One region of the Paenibacillus sp. FSL R5-0810 genome, then DNA from elsewhere that is predicted to be linked to it. Evidence: predicted binding sites of a transcription regulator. Region 1 holds the regulator's gene; each other region holds the start of a gene.

The links. The regulator Rex, encoded in region 1, represses fermentation and respiration genes when NADH is low (regulators of the CRP and FNR family bind a similar motif). The targets are predictions, from matches to a motif close to TTGTGAAATATTTCACAA.
Region 2: a site for Rex is predicted at 1,524-1,541, ahead of MKX76_RS24530 (cytochrome ubiquinol oxidase subunit I). Genes of this name have one in related genera too.
Region 3: a site for Rex is predicted at 2,994-3,011, ahead of MKX76_RS10300 (nitrate/nitrite transporter). Genes of this name have one in related genera too.

Annotation. Positions count from the first base shown of each region.
Region 1 is NZ_JBBOCF010000001.1:2,616,112-2,622,675, reverse strand. It holds gene panC (pantoate--beta-alanine ligase) at 1-637, shown strand, start outside; gene panD (aspartate 1-decarboxylase) at 630-1,013, shown strand; gene MKX76_RS11790 (hypothetical protein) at 1,124-1,753, shown strand; gene dinG (ATP-dependent DNA helicase DinG) at 1,982-4,849, shown strand; gene MKX76_RS11780 (redox-sensing transcriptional repressor Rex) at 4,918-5,580, shown strand; gene MKX76_RS11775 (amidohydrolase) at 5,558-6,564, shown strand, end outside.
Region 2 is NZ_JBBOCF010000001.1:5,523,644-5,530,207, forward strand. It holds gene ade (adenine deaminase) at 1-1,303, shown strand, start outside; gene MKX76_RS24530 (cytochrome ubiquinol oxidase subunit I) at 1,621-3,024, shown strand; gene cydB (cytochrome d ubiquinol oxidase subunit II) at 3,011-4,027, shown strand; gene MKX76_RS24540 (ABC transporter ATP-binding protein/permease) at 4,027-6,081, shown strand; gene MKX76_RS24545 (amino acid ABC transporter ATP-binding/permease protein) at 6,078-6,564, shown strand, end outside.
Region 3 is NZ_JBBOCF010000001.1:2,293,517-2,300,080, forward strand. It holds gene MKX76_RS10290 (MFS transporter) at 1-309, opposite strand, end outside; gene MKX76_RS10295 (YwiC-like family protein) at 552-1,274, opposite strand; gene MKX76_RS10300 (nitrate/nitrite transporter) at 1,407-2,930, opposite strand; gene MKX76_RS10305 (response regulator transcription factor) at 3,103-3,750, opposite strand; gene MKX76_RS10310 (sensor histidine kinase) at 3,747-4,826, opposite strand; gene MKX76_RS10315 (GAF domain-containing protein) at 4,823-5,293, opposite strand; gene narI (respiratory nitrate reductase subunit gamma) at 5,344-6,036, opposite strand; gene narJ (nitrate reductase molybdenum cofactor assembly chaperone) at 6,033-6,564, opposite strand, start outside.

The DNA of each region.
Region 1 (6,564 bases):
AGAAGGGGTGGATGCCGTATTCATCCCGTCCGTTGAGGAAATGTATCCGCAGCCAACGAAAACGAAGATAACTGTTGCGGAGATTACCTCGCTGCTCTGCGGCGCTTCGCGTCCGGGGCATTTTGACGGGGTGACTACCGTTGTATCCAAGCTGTTTCATATCATAAAGCCGGCCTATGCCTTCTTCGGGATGAAGGATGCCCAGCAGGTAGCCGTCATTGAGCAGATGGTTCGGGATTTGAACATGGACGTGAGCATCGTTCCTTGCCCGATTATTCGCGAACAAGACGGTCTCGCCCTAAGCTCCCGCAACGTTTATCTCAGCCCGGAAGAGCGGAGGCAGGCGCTCGTCTTGTCCGGCTCCCTTAGAGCGGCGCAGGCGATAGTTGAGCAGAACCACGAGGTGACGGCAGGCGAGATTCGTACGCTGCTTCGGGAGCATATTACGCAGTCGCCGCTGGCCGACATCGATTACGCGGAAGTGCTCACGTTCCCGGAGCTTTCTCCTATTGCGGATTCTGAGCAGGCTTTAGGGACAGATCGCGGAGTCATTATGGCGCTCGCTGTGCGGTTCGGCCGTACGCGCCTGATCGATAATGCGTTAATTCAACCGAAAGTGGGGGATTCCCATGTTTAGAACGATGATGAAATCCAAAATCCACCGTGCGACCGTAACGGAAGCGAATTTGAACTATGTGGGCAGCATTACCATCGATGAGAATCTTATGGAAGCGGCAGATTTGCTGGAGAATGAAAAGGTTCAAATCGTGAATAATAACAATGGCGCCCGGCTGGAGACCTATGTCATTAAAGGAGAGCGCGGCAGCGGAGTGATTTGTCTTAACGGAGCTGCGGCACGGCTCGTGCAGCCGGGGGACAACGTCATCATTATTTCTTATGCCATGATGTCCAAAGAGGAATATGAGAACCATACGCCGACGGTCGTAATCGTTGACGACAACAATAAGCCTGTAACGACTTCATACCGGGAAGTACACGCAGCTGTGCTGTAATGACCAAAATGTGTCGGGAACGCAAAGGGATGAAAAGGACCACTTCTACAAAAAATGAGTTCAGGTCGACGCACTGATCTCATTTTTTCGCTAAGGGTGGGATGCACGCTATGTTTCAACATGTATTCGCCGAAATGAACAACATGTTAGATGAAATTGTGAAGCATTACCCTACCGCAAATGGCCCTAAGAAGCAGGCGCTTGTACAAAACTGGAATATGCTGAAGAGCATGAGCGACGGCATTATTGAGGAATGGCTCCGTTTCGAGGAACGGATGGCCGTCTTCCGCGAAAATGCTGCATCTCCTCCGGTTTTTCCGCCGACCGAGGCGCCTGAGCTGCAGCATGATGCCTTCATCCGGGGACAAGGGTATTATAAGCTGCTGATGTTTGAGCCGGCGATCGCGCAGTTCAAGCTCGCTGCAGCCGTGTATCCGGATAGTCTCTTGATCAAGCTGTACATTGCATTATCCCAGCTTCACTTGGGGGAGACTTCCCAGGCATCCGACGTGCTAATGTCCATCCTGCCGATGGCTGAAGACCGGAAGCTGCGGGCCATGGTGTATAACGCGCTCGGCTGCATTCAAGCTTTAAACGGATGCCAGGCGAAGGCAGAGGAATGTTTTACCCTTGCGATTCACAGCGACCCGACATTACCCGACCCGATAATCAATCTAGAGGTTTGCAAGAAAAACCGGGGTGATCTGCAGTACGGCAGTCAGCTGATCTCGCTGCTGTAAGCAGCAGTCTGAACAAGAAGCGATGCTAAGGCTCAGGGAATGAGCTGTTCAGCATCGCTTTTTGCCGTTGTTGTAGAAGTACTGAATGCCTCTAGGGACATGCCAGAAATGTGAATTCCATGCAGGAGTCCGGGTCATGAGGAGCCGGTATTCTGTATGCCGGAATGTTCAAAAGCCGCAACTTCTGGTATGCTGTTAATTAGTCTGGAAGAAAGGGATTTTAACGAAATGAAATTTGCCGTATTGGATTTTGAAACCACGGGCAACCAGTCTGCCGATGAAATTATCCAGGTCGGGCTGGTCATCATCGAAGAGGATCGGGGCATCTCCCGCGTGTACGGCACGTACGTCAATCCCGGGATTCCGATTCCTCCGTTTATTACCGGTCTGACCGGAATTTCCGACAGCGATGTAGCCGATGCGCCGTCTTTGGAGGAAATGATGATGGAGCTCGTGCCCATGCTGGACGATGTGGTTCTGGTCGGGCACAATGTGGCTTTCGATTTTAACTTTTTGCAAAACGCGCTGGATCGCTGCGGTTATTTACCGTTCAGCGGCCGGATTTTAGATACGATGCACTTTTTGAAAATATGCTTCCCCTCGCTGCCATCTTATCAGCTCGGCATGGTTTCCTCGCATTTCGGCCTCGAGCATGACCGTCCGCACCAAGCGGACAGCGATGCGCTTGCCACAGCGAATGTGCTGCTGAAATGCCTGGAGGAGATCGATGAGCTTCCTCTGCTGACCATCCAGCGGCTGAGCGATCTGTTTGCGGAAGAGGACAGCGATTTGGCCTGGTTCTTTGATGGCATCCGTGTGGAGCGCGAGATGCAGGCCGTCCAGGATGGCAGCGTTCATACCTACTACCGCCAATTCGCATTAGGCGTTGAGGATTGGACGGACATCGCTCCGGTCCGCGATGAAGCGGAGCCCAATCCGCTGGCGAACATGAGCTTTGATGAGTATATGGATGAGGTTCGGAGACGTTTGAAGGAAGTGCTTCCACAATATGAGAGCCGGGATGCGCAGGACATCATGTTCCAGGAAGTGATGCAGGCGCTTGATGAGGACAAGCATCTGTTGATCGAAGCCGGCACCGGTACTGGAAAATCGCTCGGATATTTGCTCCCGTCCATTTACCAAAGCGTCAAGCAGGAGCAGAAGGTGATGGTCAGCACGCATACGATCAACCTGCAGGAACAGCTTCGAGACCGCGACATTCCTCTGCTTACCCAGGTAGTGCCGTTCCCTTTTAAAGCAGCCATCTTTAAGGGAAGAGGTCATTATTTGTGTTTGAGAAAATTTGAACATAAAATAAATAGGAGAGATTTTCATTCGCCGAAGGAGGACGTCATTACGGCGGCCCAAATGCTGGTATGGCTCACACAGACCGAAAGCGGCGATGATGAGGAGCTGAATCTCGGCGGCCGCGGAGGCGATTTCTGGGAAACGATCGCCAGCGATTCCGATTCATGCCTTGGACGAGGCTGCCCGTGGTTCCGCAAGTGCTACTACCATCGGGCGAAGCATGAGGCCGGCATTGCGGATGTTGTCATCACGAATCATTCCAAGCTGTTTACCGATGTAAAAGCGAACCACCAGCTGCTTCCGAGCTACGAGCGGCTCGTCATCGACGAAGCCCATCATTTGGAGGATGTGGCCGGCAAGCATCTCGGGCTGCAGATGAAATATTTTACGGTGGTTCATACATTGACGCGTCTATACAAGGACAGCCGAAGCGGGCAGCTCCCTGCGCTGCGGCAGCTGCTCCAGGCTTCTCCCCATGAGAAATCCGGGGAATGGTCGGCGGTCATCGACCGGATCTATCCTGATCTGATCACGGTGAAAGAAACTTGGGACCGACTCAGCGACCAGCTGTTCGGCCTGCTTCCGGAACGCGGCGATGCTTCTCCTGGAGATGCCGGGCAATACACGCTGCGGCTCTCGCCTGCGAAGAAGCCGAAGGATTGGGGAGCGCTCGCCGAGCTGGAACAGCAGATTCACGTGACGCTGGGAGACGTCGTTCGCAAGGGAGACAAGCTGATCGCCGAGATGAAGGAAGAGCTTGACGATTACAGTGCGGACAGCCTGCTGACTGACCTGTCGGGCTTGTTTAAGGATCTGGCTGCGCATCGCGAGGATTTGCGGTCCTTCATGGCCCTGAATGACGAAGGCACCGTATACTGGATGGAGGCCAACGGCAATTTCCGCAGCAAGTCGCTGCAGCTCTACGCCGTGCCCGTTGATGTGAGCAAGCATTTGAAGGAATTGTTTTTTGACAAGAAGCGGAGCGTGATTCTGACATCGGCGACGCTGTCGGTCGATAAATCGTTTCAATTCATGATCGATAATCTAGGGCTCCAGGAGGCGGCGGACGCAGGGAATCTGAACACGGTTCAGCTGCCGTCCCCGTTCAATTACAGGGAGCAGGCGCTTCTTGTCATTCCGCGGGATTTTCCAAGCGTGAAGGGCTCCGTGGGGGATGCGGTATTTGTGGATACGCTCGTGAAGTCGCTCTCTGAAGCGGCAATAGCTACCCAAGGTCGTATGCTCGTCCTGTTTACGTCGTACCGGATGCTTCGTCAGGTGCACGAGCCGCTGAAGGAAGCGCTGGCTGCCAGCGAAATTACGGTGCTTGGTCAGGGAATGGATGGTACGAGCCGTACGAAGCTGATACGCCGGTTCCAGGATAGCAGCGCGTCGGTTCTGCTCGGGACCAGCTCCTTCTGGGAGGGCGTTGACATTCCCGGAGAAGCGCTGACCTGCCTGGCGATTGTCCGGCTGCCGTTCCAGCCGCCCAACCATCCGCTGGTCGAGGCGAAGAGCGAGCTGCTGCAGCAGCAGAAGAAGAACCCGTTCATGAAGCTGTCGGTGCCGCAAGCGGTCATCCGCTTCAAGCAGGGCTTCGGGCGGCTTGTTCGGACCGCCCACGATAAGGGAATCGTGATCGTCTACGATACCCGGGTAATCGAATCGTATTATGGAAAATACTTCTTGTATTCCCTGCCCGGACCGAAAATGGAGCATATGCCGACCGAGGGGATCGTCCCCCGTATTGCGCAGTGGCTTGAGGAAAGGGAGAATGAAAAAGAGTGAACCTAAAGGGGAGCAAGGCTTTATATTGGAAGCGATGAACTATCATCCTATTAATAGGGGGAGCATGCATGAAATCGGATAAAATTTCAGAGGCCGTAGTCCGCAGATTGCCAGTCTATTTGCGCTATTTGAATGAGCTTCATAAGCGGGAGGTGTCCACCGTCTCCTCACAGGAGCTTGGGCAGAAGCTCGACCTGAACCCGGCCCAAATCCGCAAGGATTTGGCCTATTTCGGGGATTTCGGCCGGAAGGGCATCGGGTATGATGTCTCCTATCTCATTGAGAAAATCCGCCAAATCTTGAAGCTGGACCAGAAGATCAACGTTGCGCTGGTGGGTGCGGGCAATCTCGGACATGCGCTATCCAATTACAACGCGTTTCTGAAAGATAATATGAAGATTGTGGCGATTTTCGATTCGTACCCTCCGAAAATCGGGCTGAAGATCAATAACTTGACGGTGCAGCCGATGGAAGAGCTGGACAAGACGGTCCAGGAATACGGCATTCGAATCGGGATCATTACGGTACCGGATTTTGAAGCGCAAAACGTAGCCAATCAGCTGATCAACGCCGGAATCGAGGCGATTTTGAATTTTGCCCCGACGATTCTGAAGGCGCCGCCTCATATCCGCATTCACACCGCGGATTTTACGACGGATCTGCAAAGTCTGGCTTACTATTTGGACAATGGGAAGGAGGATGCGCAGCATGACAACGAAGTGGATGGTTAAGAACGGAACATTTGCCGTGCTTCAGGAAGGACAGCCGGTTCTCCGCGGGTATATGGTTGTGGAGGACGACCGCATCACGTATTTGGGAGAAGAGGAGCCTCAGGTCGATGCAGAAACCCAGGTGATGGACGGAACGCATCTGTTATTCCTTCCAGGGCTGGTCAACACGCATGGACATGCAGCCATGTCGCTGCTTCGCGGCTTTGGCGATGATCTGGCCCTGCAAGTTTGGCTGCAGGAGAAAATGTGGCCGATGGAAGCGAAGTTTACGGCCGACGATGTATTTTGGGGCACTTCGCTCTCGGTGCTCGAGATGCTGAAGGGCGGTACGACAACCTTCGTTGACATGTATGACCATATGGATCAGGTCGCCAAGGTTGTCCAAGACTCCGGAATGCGGGGAGTGCTGACAAGAGGCGTCATCGGGCTGTGTCCTCCGGAAGTACAGAAGCAGAAGCTGGATGAGGCGATTGCCTTTGCAAAGGACTGGCACGGTCAGGCGGAGGGCCGGATTACGACGATGATTTCGCCGCATGCGCCTTACACCTGCCCGCCAGACTTCATTGAGAAATTCGTTCAAGCGGCGCATGATTTGAATCTGCCGATTCATACCCATATGTCCGAAACGGCAGCCGAAGTGCAGCAGAATGTGAATGACTACGGACAGCGTCCGGTGGCCCATCTGGAGAAGCTCGGCGTGTTCTCGCGTCCGACGCTGGTTGCGCATGCGGTGCATTTGACGGACGAAGAGATTGAAATATTGGCTAAGCATGATGTCGCGGTATCCCATAACCCCGGCAGCAACCTGAAGCTGGCCAGCGGTGTTGCGCGTGTTCCCGAGCTGTTGAAAGCAGGTGTGACAGTGTCCCTTGGAACCGATGGACCAGCGAGCAATAACAACCTGGACATGTTCGAAGAAATGCGCCTGGCCGCCCTTATCCACAAGGGCGTCAGCGGCGATCCGACGGCTATTCCGGCAGCCGA
Region 2 (6,564 bases), 2.9 Mb from region 1:
TATCGAAGAGGGGCTGACCTGGCCCGGCACGGCAGGCCTCGGTGAAGTAATGAACTTCCCAGGCGTCGTGAACGGCGATCCGACGATGCTCGGAGAGATTGAAGCAACGCTGCGTGCGGGCAAGACGGTAACCGGACATTTTCCGGCTGAGGATGACCGAATGCTTCAGGCTTATTTGGCTACAGGGGTTAGCTCCGACCACGAGACGGTGACACGGGAACAGGCGCTGGAGAAGGTTAGGCTCGGGATGCATCTGATGATCCGCGAGGGTTCGGCATGGCAGGACATCAAGGAGGTCATCAAAGTGGTGACCGAGGATAAGGTGCGCACGGACAACATGTCGCTCATTACCGACGATGTATACCCGCAGACGCTGGTGCGGCTCGGCCATATGAACCATATCGTGCGGCGGGCGATGGAAGAAGGGGTTGACCCCGTAACCGCGATTCAAATGGGCACGATCAACGTTGCGCGCTATTTCGGAATGGAGCTGGACCTTGGCAGCGTCTCGCCGGGGAAATCGGCGGACATCCTGCTCATTGACGATTTGAAGCGCATGGTTCCATCGGTCGTCATTGCCGATGGCGAGGTCGTTGCGGAGAACGGCCGCCTCGTGGTGGAGTTTCCGTCCTACCAATATCCGGAGAAGGCTTATCAATCGGTGCGTCTAGCCCGGGCCCTCACCCCGGAAGATTTCCTGCTCCGCAGCAAATCGGGTTCGGCTGCGCGAACGGAAGTCAATGTCGTGCGCGTCATTGAGAACAGTGCCCGTACAGCTAAAATGACGGCGGTTCTCCCGGTGGAGGACGGTATCATCCGGCCGGACCTGGAGCAGGACGTCGTGCAGCTTGCTTGCATCGAGCGTCACCGCGGAACCGGGCAAATCTCGCTAGGGTTCGCGAGCGGCTTCGGTCTGAAGTCGGGTGCGGTCGCTTCGACCGTGGCCCATGACAGCCACAACCTGCTGGTGATGGGCACGAATGTGGACGATATGGCATTTGCCGCCAACGAGCTGGCGGCTTGCGGCGGCGGCATGATCGTCGTCCGGGACGGGAAGGTGCTGGCGAAGGTGGCAATGCCGATTGCCGGCCTTCTGGCTGACCGCCCGGTGGAAGTCGTGGCCGAGGAGGTGGCGGCGCTGGAGGATGCGTGGAAGGAGCTTGGCTGCTTCATCAACGCGCCGTTCATGACCTTCTCCCTCATCGCGCTCCCGGTCATTCCGGAAATCCGCATCACGAACCGCGGGATTGCGGATGTGATAGAGTTTAAGCTGATCGAGACTGAGGTGGGTCCGGTTCAATAAAATGTACAAGCTAATGCAATGATCTGCATGCCGCATCGTACGAGCAATAACGACGAGGGTCGTGCAGCAGTGATGAGGAACGACGCGCGCCGGGAGAGGCACGTGGTATAGTATACAAGGGGCAGGCTCACCAGGGATGGCGGGCCTGTCCCTTTTAAGTTCGGGACTTCGTGATTTTTGTCACAAATTTATAACTTTTTATCCGTTTTCGACTCCGATATTGTGATGTTAATCACAATCCTGCCTGCTCCAGTCTGCGACAATACCAAAAGAATCAAATTTAAAATGATGACGTGAGCTAAAGGAAGGGGTATGTTATGGATCCGGTGATGCTGGCGCGAATACAGTTCGCATCGACAACTATTTTTCACTTTATTTTCGTACCGATCTCCATCGGGTTGGCGTTTCTGATCGCCGTCATGGAGACGATGTACGTTGTCAAAGGCCAGGACGTGTATAAACGGATGGCCAAATTCTGGGGCAAGCTGTTTCTCATTAACTTTGCGGTCGGCGTAGTGACGGGGATTCTGCAGGAATTCCAGTTCGGCATGAACTGGTCCGATTATTCCCGGTTCGTCGGGGACGTGTTTGGCGCGCCGCTGGCGATCGAGGCACTGCTGGCCTTTTTCCTCGAATCGACGTTCATCGGCCTGTGGATCTTCGGCTGGGACCGGCTTTCGAAGAAGGTCCATCTGCTGAGCATCTGGCTGGTGTCCTTCGGCACCTTGATGTCGGCGTTCTGGATTCTGGCCGCCAACTCGTTCATGCAGCGTCCGGTCGGATTCGAGATCAACAACGGTCGGGCGGAGATGAACGACTTTTTCGCGCTGATCACGAACGGTCAGCTGCTGGTGGAGTTCCCGCATACGATTTTCGGGGCGCTGGCTACCGGCGCTTTCCTCGTAGCCGGGGTGAGCGCGTATAAGCTGATGAAGAAGCAGGACCTGGACTTTTTCAAAAGATCGTTCAACCTCGCGATTGTGGTTGGCCTGATTACCTCCATTCTGGTTGCGGTGTTCGGCCACCAGCAGGCGCAGTACCTCGTGCAGACTCAGCCGATGAAGATGGCTGCTGCGGAGGGCCTGTGGGAAACGAGCGAGGACCCGGCGCCGTGGACGGTCTTTGCGTCGATCGATCCGGATAAGCAGGAGAACTCGGCGGAATTCAAAGTCCCGTATTTGCTCAGCTTCCTGTCTTACAGCAAATTTAGCGGCGAAGTGATCGGGATGAAAGAGCTGCAGTCCCAGTACGAGCAGGAATACGGCCCGGGCGATTATATTCCTCCGGTGCGCACGACCTTCTGGAGCTTCCGGATTATGGTGGCGGCCGGAACGGCCATGATTCTGCTTGGTCTGTACGGTGCTTGGCTGATGCTGCGCAAAAAGGTCGAACAGGCCGGGAAGTGGTTCCTGAGCATGATGCTGATTGGCATCTCCCTGCCGATCATAGCGAACAGCTCGGGCTGGATTATGACGGAAATCGGGCGCCAGCCGTGGACGGTGTTCGGGCTCATTACGACGGAGAACAGCATTTCGCCGAATGTCAGCGCCGGGTCGATTCTGTTCTCGCTGATCGTGTTTACGGCGATTTACGCGGTGCTGGCGGCTGTCATGGCCTATCTGTTCGTCAAGGTGATTAAGAAAGGGCCGTATGCGGAGGAGGCGGACCACCGCCACGCAAGCGATCCGTTTAACAAGGAGGGCTACAATGCTGTCTCTTAATGAAGTATGGTTTGTGCTGGTTGCGGTATTGTTTATCGGGTTCTTTTTTCTCGAGGGCTTTGATTTCGGCGTTGGGATGTCCACGCAGCTTCTGGCCAAAAGCGACACGGAGCGCCGCGTGCTCATCAATTCCATCGGCCCGTTCTGGGACGCGAACGAGGTATGGCTGCTAACGGCAGGGGGCGCGATGTTCGCGGCGTTCCCGAACTGGTACGCGACCTTGTTCAGCGGGTTCTACATTCCGCTTGTCTTCCTCCTGCTGGCCTTGATCGGCCGCGGCGTAGCCTTTGAGTTCCGGGGGAAGGTGGGGAATGCCCGCTGGAAAAGGGTATGGGACGGCGCCATTTTCACAGGCAGCGTGCTGCCTCCGTTCCTGCTCGGCGTCGTATTTGCCTGCCTGATCCAGGGGCTGCCGATTAACGAAGCAATGGAAATGCACGCCGGTTTCTTCGATATCGTCAATGCCTATACGGTGGTTGGCGGGCTGACGATGACGCTGCTGTGCCTGCTGCACGGCTTGATGTTCACGACGCTTCGCACGACCTCGGACTTGCAAGAGCGCGCACGCTCCATGGCACGGAAGCTGCTGCTTCCGGTTGCGGGACTGTTCGCGGCATTCGGCGTCATGACGTATTTCATGACGGACGTGTTCGAGCGCCGGGGCGGCCTGATCGCCGTTCTGCTGGGGCTGGCGCTGCTGGCCTTCCTGCTCGGCGGATATTTCATGAGCCTCAAGCGGGATGGCTGGGCGTTCGGGATGACCGGCGCCGTGATCGCTCTTACGGTAACCTCCGTGTTCGCGGGATTGTTCCCGCGGGTCATGATCAGCTCTATCAGCCAGGCGTTCGATCTGACGATCTATAATGCGGCTTCCGGCCCGTATTCGCTGAAGGTGATGACCATCGTGGCCGTCACGCTGCTGCCTTTCGTCTTGGGTTATCAAATCTGGAGTTACTTCGTTTTCCACAAACGGGTACATGAGAAGGAGCATCTGGAATACTGATGGGAAAAGATCTGCTGGGTTACCGTGGCGCCAAGACGACGTTTCTACTGGTCGCCGTATGTACCCTGGCACAGAGCATGGCCATCCTCCTGCAGGCCAAATGGCTTGCAGAGACGGTTTCCGCGCTGTTCGCGGGGGCCTCGCTGCAGGAGCAGGGAGGAACCATTGCCCTGTTTCTGCTTGCTTTTCTGCTGCGGCACGGGGTCGGAGCCATCCAGCAAGGGATTGCGCAGCGCTTTGCGGAGCAGACCGGCACAAGCCTTCGTAAGGAGCTGCTCGGCGTGCTCTTCCGGAGAGGGCCGGCGCTGATCCGGAAGGAAGGAACGGGCAATGTGGTTACGCTTGTGCTGGAGGGCATCGGCAAGTTCCGCAAATATGCGGAGCTGACCATCCCCCGGATGATGGGCGCGGGCATAACTCCTGCGCTGGTATGGCTGTACGTATTCATGACCGACCGGATTTCGGGCATTATTTTGCTCGTGACCATGCCGATTCTGATTGCCTTCCTGATTCTTGTCGGCCTCGCTGCAAGGAAGCAGACTGAGCGGCAGCTGGATTCTTACCGGATGCTGTCCAATCATTTCGTCGACTCGCTCAGGGGGCTTATGACGCTGAAATTTCTAGGCCAGAGCCGCAAGCACAGCGGCAGCATTCGGCAGGTCAGCGAAGATTACCGGAAAGCGACCATGCGCACATTGCGCGTGGCCTTTCTGTCCTCCTTCGCGCTGGACTTCTTCACCATGCTGTCCGTTGCGTCCGTTGCGGTCAACCTTGGTCTGCGGCTCATAAACGGAAGTATCGAGCTGCTGCCGGCGCTGCTGGTTCTGATTCTCGCGCCGGAGTACTTCCTTCCGGTGCGGATGGTCGGCGCCGATTTCCATGCGACGCTGGACGGCAAGCAGGCGGGGGAAGCGATGCAGTCGATCATTCGGGCATCGCGGGCCGAGGAGACCGGCAAGCCGGAAGCGGCGGAGACTGCTCGGTATACGGGCGCAGATGGCTTCGGCGAAGCCGCTGTGGCCCATTCGGGTGTTGGTGAGGCTGTCGGCGGTGCAGGTTGGATACACACAGCGGATGCAGCTGCCGATGCTGAAGGAACGGTGCCGATGACAACCGACACGGCCATCGCCCGAGCGACCAACGCGGCCACCGCCGCGACAATCAATACCGCAATGGGGATGACAGCCGATGCACCGCATGCGGCGACAACGGATACGGCACGTAAAATCGGAACGCCTCTCTCGGCCCCGATACTTAAAATTAAGGATAGTTCGACAAACCGCGGAAAAACGCCGGCTGTATTTCGATGGGATGATTGCAGCATGCTGGAGCTGTCCGGTGTCGGCCTGCGGCATGAAGAGCACGGGCCGGCTTCTCTGGAGGACGTCAGCTTCCGGATTCCGGGCAAGGGCAGGATCGGGATCGTGGGGGAGAGCGGAGCTGGCAAATCCTCGCTGATCGATCTCCTTGGCGGCTTTGCGGCTCCTACCGCAGGAGAGATCAGACTGAACGGCGTGACGCTGGAGGACGGGAACCGCGAGGCATGGCGAAGCGGAGTGACGTATATGCCGCAGCATCCGTATTTGTTCAGCAGTACGCTTGAGGGTAATGTGCGGTTCTATGCGCCGGATGCTTCTGACGCGGACGTACGGGCCGCTGTTGAGGCGGCGGGACTGATTGACCTTGTGCGCGCGCTGCCGAATGGACTTCATGAAATGATTGGAGCTGGAGGGCGAGCCTTAAGCGGCGGGCAGGCCCAGCGCGTCGCCTTGGCGAGAGCGCTGCTCGGCGGGCGGCAGGTGCTGCTGCTGGATGAGCCGACGGCCCATCTTGACATCGAGACGGAATATGAGCTGAAAGAGACGATGCTGTCCATATTCCGGGACAAGTGGGTATTCCTTGCTACGCACAGACTGCACTGGATGCGGGATATGGATGTTATCATCGTGCTCCACCGGGGGCGTGTCGCAGAGACGGGAACCCATGAGGAGCTCATGCAATTGAAGGGCGTGTATTACGGGTTGATAACTTCGCAGATGGAGGGAATCGGATGAAGCAGGAATCGTGGTTTCGGCCTTATGTGACGGCAAATTTCTGGCGCTTTCTGCTGATTGCCATGCTCGGCGTGCTTACCGTTCTGTTTGCGTGCATGCTGATGTTTACGTCCGGGTATTTAATCTCCAAATCCGCGCTCCGTCCGGAGAACATTCTGATGGTGTACGTGCCGACGGTAGGTGTCCGTACATTCGGGATCGGACGCGCCGTCCTGCATTATGCGGAGCGCCTTGTGGGGCATGATACGATTCTCCGTATCCTGTCCCAGATGCGGCTGAGGCTGTACCGGATTCTGGAGCCTCAGGCACTCCGGTTAACTTCCCGCTACCGGACCGGCGATCTCCTGTGCGTGCTCTCCGATGACATTGAATACTTGCAGGACGTCTACATCCGCACGGTATTTCCGTCGTTCGTGGCGCTGGTCCTATATGCCGGCGTGATTGCGGCCGCTGGACGATTCGATCCGGGATTTGCTCTTCTGC
Region 3 (6,564 bases), 320 kb from region 1:
TGTTGCGAGACCCGGCCCCCGCCCGAAACGCTGGCTAAGCCGTCCGACATACCAAGCACCTAGCGCGGAGCCTACCGTTATCAGTGCGGCTGGAATACCCGCAAAGCTAGCGGTTTTAAGCATTTCCTGGGCAAGCAGCGCTCCGACGGTTAAGCCTGCCGCTAGCCCCGCTCCGCCGAATATTTGCGACAGGATCACGATAATAAGCGTTCGCTTGTACAGCCGTTCTTGAAGAACGGGAGATTCTATGTACTTCTGAATCTTTGGAAGTGCTTGTTCTCTTCCAGAACGTTCCGGTAGTTTCGGCATGATCCGCTCCCCTTTCGTATGCTATTCCTCAGAATACCATAGATTTCTCTCCTCGCTACCCTGTTTTTTTCAAAAGATGTCCCCTGATGGAATCCGGCACGAAAAACAGCCTTCGGTGGTCGATGCACCCAAGGCTGTTTGGCTTTGTATGGGATCAAATTGTGTTCTTCGACCTTCCCCCGCCACCCCTGACAAATGCCGGCTGCCTGGGAGGCTTTCACAGCGAGCTGCCCCCTTTACGGTTAAAGAACCATCATGCTGATCCCTAAAAATTGCACGGAACCTATAATTTCGATAATGCCAACATTCATCGGCTTGATGACTTTTCCGGAAAACAGCCAGCTTCGGCAAAGCGGAAACAGAAACGCAGCAGCGAGCCAGGGTAAGCCGAGGATCAGAGGAACGGCCGGCGCAGCGACATGATACGCCCGCGAATAGACCGTATACCGCTTGTTCTTCCGTTCTCTGAAGACGGATTTCACGAAGAAAACGGTGCCGGCAAAATAGACCACATTCACCAGGGCTACAACCGCCAGCTCTTTACCGACAGTTCCGCCGCCAAGCATATAGGCAGCCGCACCGCCTGTGCAGAACAGCAGAATCGCGCATAGATCATTCAGAAGCGCACGCTCCTTGCGCCGTACGACATGCCATATGTTAACGGTGATCAATGCAAGCAGCACCGGGGCGAACCACAGCATCCACGGGGCATGCCAGATGACGGGAATGAGAAACACCGCTCCGGCTGCAGCGTACCCGATTCCCCAATACACCTCTGAGGTCTGTTTTTTCCTCTTGAGCGATTGTAACAATGGATACGAAGCGAAATACAGCAGCAGCCATGCCAAAAACAGCGGAACATGCAGAACGGTTGGCTTGGCCGCCGTCATTCCGATCATATAGGGGACGATGAGCATCGCCCATCCTCCGTGTTCCCGAGGTATCACGATCTTCGTTCGGTTCATCCTTCTCCCCTGCGCTTTCCAACTGATATTCGATCCTGACTCCAGGCAACAAATGTTTGAAGATACTTGCAGGTTTTCCCAAGGCTTTCGCTTCATCAAGGAATCACTGCCGCAGCGATGACGCTCCTGCCCCTACGTTGTCCGTGCCGTTGCTCGGCCCGCTGCCGCTTGTTCCGTAATGTCGCTGAATGTGCCTACATAATGAATAATATCTCCCGTTTCGTCCTTTACGGCATTGATCGTAAGCAGTTCAAGATACTCTTCCCCGTTCTTTCTGCGGTTCCAAATTTCACCCTGCCAGCTGCCCCGTTCTGCAATTTCCGTCCACATCTCGGTATAGAAGTCCTTAGATTGACGTCCGGATTTCAGGATGCTCGGATTTCTCCCGACCACCTCTTCCTCGGTATATCCCGTCAGCGCAGTGAATGCTGGATTGACCGCATGGATTTTTCCATTCGGATCCGTGACAAGAATGCCTTGGCCTGTCGAGTTAAACACCTTCGAGGAGACCGAAAGTTTGTCCTGAAAGTACATCCAGACGACGATGATAAAGCTGGCGAGGGCTACTTGAGATAAGGCCATGAATCCGATCGCATACTGACCCGTAACCGAATGGATGAACGACAGCATCAGCGGCGGAAAGAAACCGCCGAGACCGCCCATCATGGACACGATGCCGTTCACGATCCCGGCCTGCTTGTTGAAATACAGCGGAACCAGCTTGAAGATGATTCCGTTTCCCAGTCCCGCACCGACCGCAATCGTTAAACAACCGACGGTATATAAACCGATCGACGGAGAGAATGCCAAAAGGATCGCAGCGACCGTAAGTCCGATAAACACGCCCATCAGCAGGAACAGCGGTTTGAATTTGTCGGCAAGAAAGCCGCCGATCGGCCGCATCAATGTTGCAAGCAAAATGAATCCTGCAGTGCGGAGTCCCGCATCGACCTTGGCAAGCTCGAAATGCGTGACCAAGAAGTTCGGCAGGTAGACGGTAAATGCGACAAATGAACCGAAGGTAATAAAATAAAAGAGCGAGAAATACCACAGCTTGTCGTTCTTGTACACGCCCCGAATCTGTTCCATGATCGGTGTCCGAACCATGACTTCCTTGCGGTCTCCCAAGAACACGTTCAACCCCGCAAAGATTAGCAGCAGAACCAGATACAGTTGCACCGTTTTCGACCAGCCGATCTGCGTGGCAATCACCGGTGCGGCAAAAGTCGTTACGGCGGTGCCCAGGTTGCCCATGCCGTAAATGCCGTTCACCAGCCCAAGCTTTTCTTTGGCATAATATTTGGGAAGCGAGGTGACGCCGACGGAGAATACGGCGCCGCCGATGCCGAGGAACAGCCCTCCGATCACAAGATGGGTAAACGTGGAAGCCGAGCTGATAAGATATACCGGAAATAAAAGCGCGATAAAGCTGACGATGAATACAACTCTTGCCCCGACGATATTGGCATAATAGCCGAGCGGAATGCGCAGCACGGAGCCCAGCACCACCGGAATGGCCGTCAGGATGGCAACGCGGTCAGCAGGAACCGGAATATCCTCGCGGATAAACGGCAGCAGCGCGGATATGATCACCCATACCATAAAACCGAGCACCAGATTCATCGTTTGCAGCGGCAGCTGCATTTTTTTGATCATCCCCATCACCTTTTCTCTCGAAAAATGAATGGCTTTCGTATCATGGATCCCCAATTCCATTGTAAGTGCATGTATTCACAAAGATAATAGGGAAGTTCCCTGATCCTTGACAAGGAACTTCCCTATTCATAGGCAGATGGTTTCCCTTCGACGGCTAATGTCCGTAGCAGTATCAGAAATCCAGCAGCTTCTTCTTGAGCGCATATTCAACCAGCTGGGGCCGGCTCTTTAAATTGAGCTTCTCCATAATTTTCGCTTTGTGCGCCTCTACCGTCTTCACGGATACATACAGCATCTCCGCGATCTCTTTATTCCCGTAACCCTTGGCAATCAAAGGCAAAATCTCAAGCTCCCGCTGCGAAAGACTGCTAAGCGGATCCTGCTCGGGACTTTCGCTGTCCTTCTTGATAAATTCCCGCACCAGTGAAGTGGCCATCTGCGGATGAATGTACGTGCCTCCGGCGTAGACCATCCGTATGGCGGAGATCAGCTCATCATCCGGCGCGTTCTTGAGAACATATCCGGACGCGCCGTTCTTCAACACATGAAACAGATAATCCTCATCGTCGTACATGGTCAGAACGATAATCTTGGTGCCTGGATAATCGGCACTGATTTTGCCGGTTGCGATAAGTCCGCTCTCGCCAGGCGGCATGCTCAGGTCCATCAGCAGCACATCGGGCCTGTGTTTGGCTACCATCGCGTATGCTTCCAGCCCGTCCGCTGCCGTAGCTACAACCTCCATGTCCTCCTGATAGTTGATAATCATCGAGAACCCGCTGCGAACGACGGCATGGTCGTCGGCAATGACAATCTTCATGAACGGTCCCCCTCCTGCATTACATCTTGAGACAGTGGTACACTGAGCTGCACCGTTGTGCCTGCGCCTGCCGACGAAGTCAGCGTAAACTGCCCGCCAACCAGCTCCGCGCGCTCCCTCATGCCGTACAATCCGAGCCCGGTCCCTTGCGCCTCGTTAATAAACATATTAAAGCCGACGCCCTCATCCCGGACGGTCAGCTGAAGCCCCCCATTCTCCTCCCACAGCCGCACGTAAACCTCATCCAGCCCGGAATACTTTAGCGCATTAAGCACGGCCTCCTGGCATACCCGGTAAACGACGGTCTCGATTTCGTTGCTGTACCGGGCTGCCGCAAGCTCGGCGGAAAAATGCACAAGCAGGCCATAATTCTTCTCCATCCATTTAAAGTGCGATCTGAACGCAGCTTCGAGGCCCAGATCGTCCAGCGATGCGGGACGAAGCTCTACCGATAAATGCCGAATATCGTCCAGCAGCCGCGTCAAGGACTGCTCCGTCTGCTGGATTTTATTGAGCACATCATCGCTTACGTTCATGTATTTCAGCACGCGCAAATCCACCAGGGAGCTGAGGAGCTCCTGCGCGACGCTGTCATGCAGCTCACGGGAAATCCGCTTGCGTTCATCCTCCTGGGCTTTGATCACGTATTTCAGCATATGGTTACGCTGCAGCATTTCCTGCGTCTTCAGCTGTTTGGTAAGATCAAGCAGCATCAATACGCGGATGCCCTGTTCTTCGTCAATCGTATGATAGCTTGCCGCGAACGGCACGATGCCTTCGTCCCTTGTCCTTAGATATACTTGAAAGGAAGAAAACTCTCCCTTAGGATAATTCAAATAGCATCGGGAGCAGGACATCAGCTCCTGTTCATCCGTGTATCCCTCGCAGGTTTGACAGAACGAGTCGTCAATCCCCGACTGAATCCGCTCAATGACATCGACCTCCAGAATCCGCTCGGCAGCCGGATTCATGCCGACAACGCCGCCTTTTTGATCCATAAAGAAGATGGCTTCCGTACCGTTCCGGTACAGCTTATCCAGCATTTCGCTCAATCGATCCCCGGTCATGGTAATCAAGTCTGCGACACCTCCCTGATCCGAAAAGCTCCTAACGTCACCCCGAGCTGCTCCCGGAAATCGTTAAAAACCGCCGGATTCATCCGGTTCTCCTCCCGGAACCCGGCCAGCAAAACGCCCATTACCCGGGCCTCCACCCACAGCGGAAGGGCCCCTAGACTCTTGAGCTTCTCGGCGGCAATGATCGGAAAATTAAATAAGTCGCGTGCACCAATATCGGCGTTAACGTTTTGAATGAGCATCGATTTTCCGGTCTTGAACACAATTCCGGCGACGCCTTTGCCCGAATGGAGCACGATCCGTTTAAACCGCTCATTGTGATTACCTGAAGCATACTGCCACGTCAGCACAAACCGGTCTTCGGCAGGCTGGACGAGCGCTAGCGACACGAAATCGAATTGAAACCGATCCCGCAGCCTATCGATTTCCAGCTGATAATCATAGCCAGACTGTTCTATTACCGTCATAGCCCTAACTCCTCTGATGTAGAAAAGAAGGCCGCAAAGCCTTCTCTCGTCTACGATTCATATTTACGGTGCTTCCTATAAAGGATATATCTTCTTCCGACATAATTCAACGGAACGCTCCAGACATGGACAAGACGGGTGAACGGCCATAAAGCGAAAATACCGAGCCCGGCCAGAATGTGGATTTTGAAAGACAAAGGCACCTCTGTCATTAGTGACGCATCCGGACGAAGGACGAACAATTGGCGGAACCATACCGATATCGTCTCCCGGTAATTGAAATCCGGCTCCACTGCATTCGTAACGAGCGTACTATACATCCCCATAATAATGATGAACAGCAGCAGCACATTGACGATCAGATCCGATGCCGTGCTGAGCTTCCGAACGCTTCGCAGCGTAAACCTGCGCGATGTCAGCAGAACCATGCCTGCCAATGTCAGCATGCCGAAAGCGCCGCCGACATACACCGCTCCGATATGGTACAAATGCTCATTAACGCCGACCGCCTCCATCCATGACTGGGGGATGCCGAGTCCCGCGACATGTCCCCCGATGACCGGGATGATGCCCAGATGGAACATCAGGCTGCCTGCTTTCAGCCGCTTCTTCTCGATAAACTCGCTGGATTTGGCCGTCCAGTTAAACTGATCGGTCCGGTATCTGTAGATATGTCCGACAATAAAGACCACGATGCAGACATAAGGGACAATGACCCACAAGAGCTGATCCATCATGTTCATCCGAGCTCCGCCTCCTGAATCGTGCACATTTTGAGCGTGTCGCGAAGCGCACGTATTAATCCGGAGTACGGGCTGTCCAGCCGTTCCAGCTCCTTCAACAGATGATACGTTCCGTCCTCCAAGACCGCCAGCATAAGGGACAGGCTCTCCGTCGCTTCCTTCATGTGCCCTTCCCACCGGGCGGCATATAGAAATTCACACATTAGGGGCAGATAATCCGAGAGCTCGGAGCTGGCTATTTCCAGACCGAACAGCTCGTAGGTCTCCTTTAGCCTGACAAGCATTTGCCCCCGCTCCCTGCTGTCCTCCATCTTGAAATAGGTCATGTACAGGGTCGTCTTTTTTTGAAAGTCAAACGTCTGAACATACAATTCTTCAATCTGCTCCAAGCTGAACTCATGCATGCTGTCCCAATATCGCTTGATTGAAGCATAAGCCGGGTGGCCCGCATCCCAGGCCTCCTCCAAGAGCGAAGGGTGAAAGTCCAGTTTATCCGGATAGGTGAGATGCCGTGCAAAAAAACCGAAT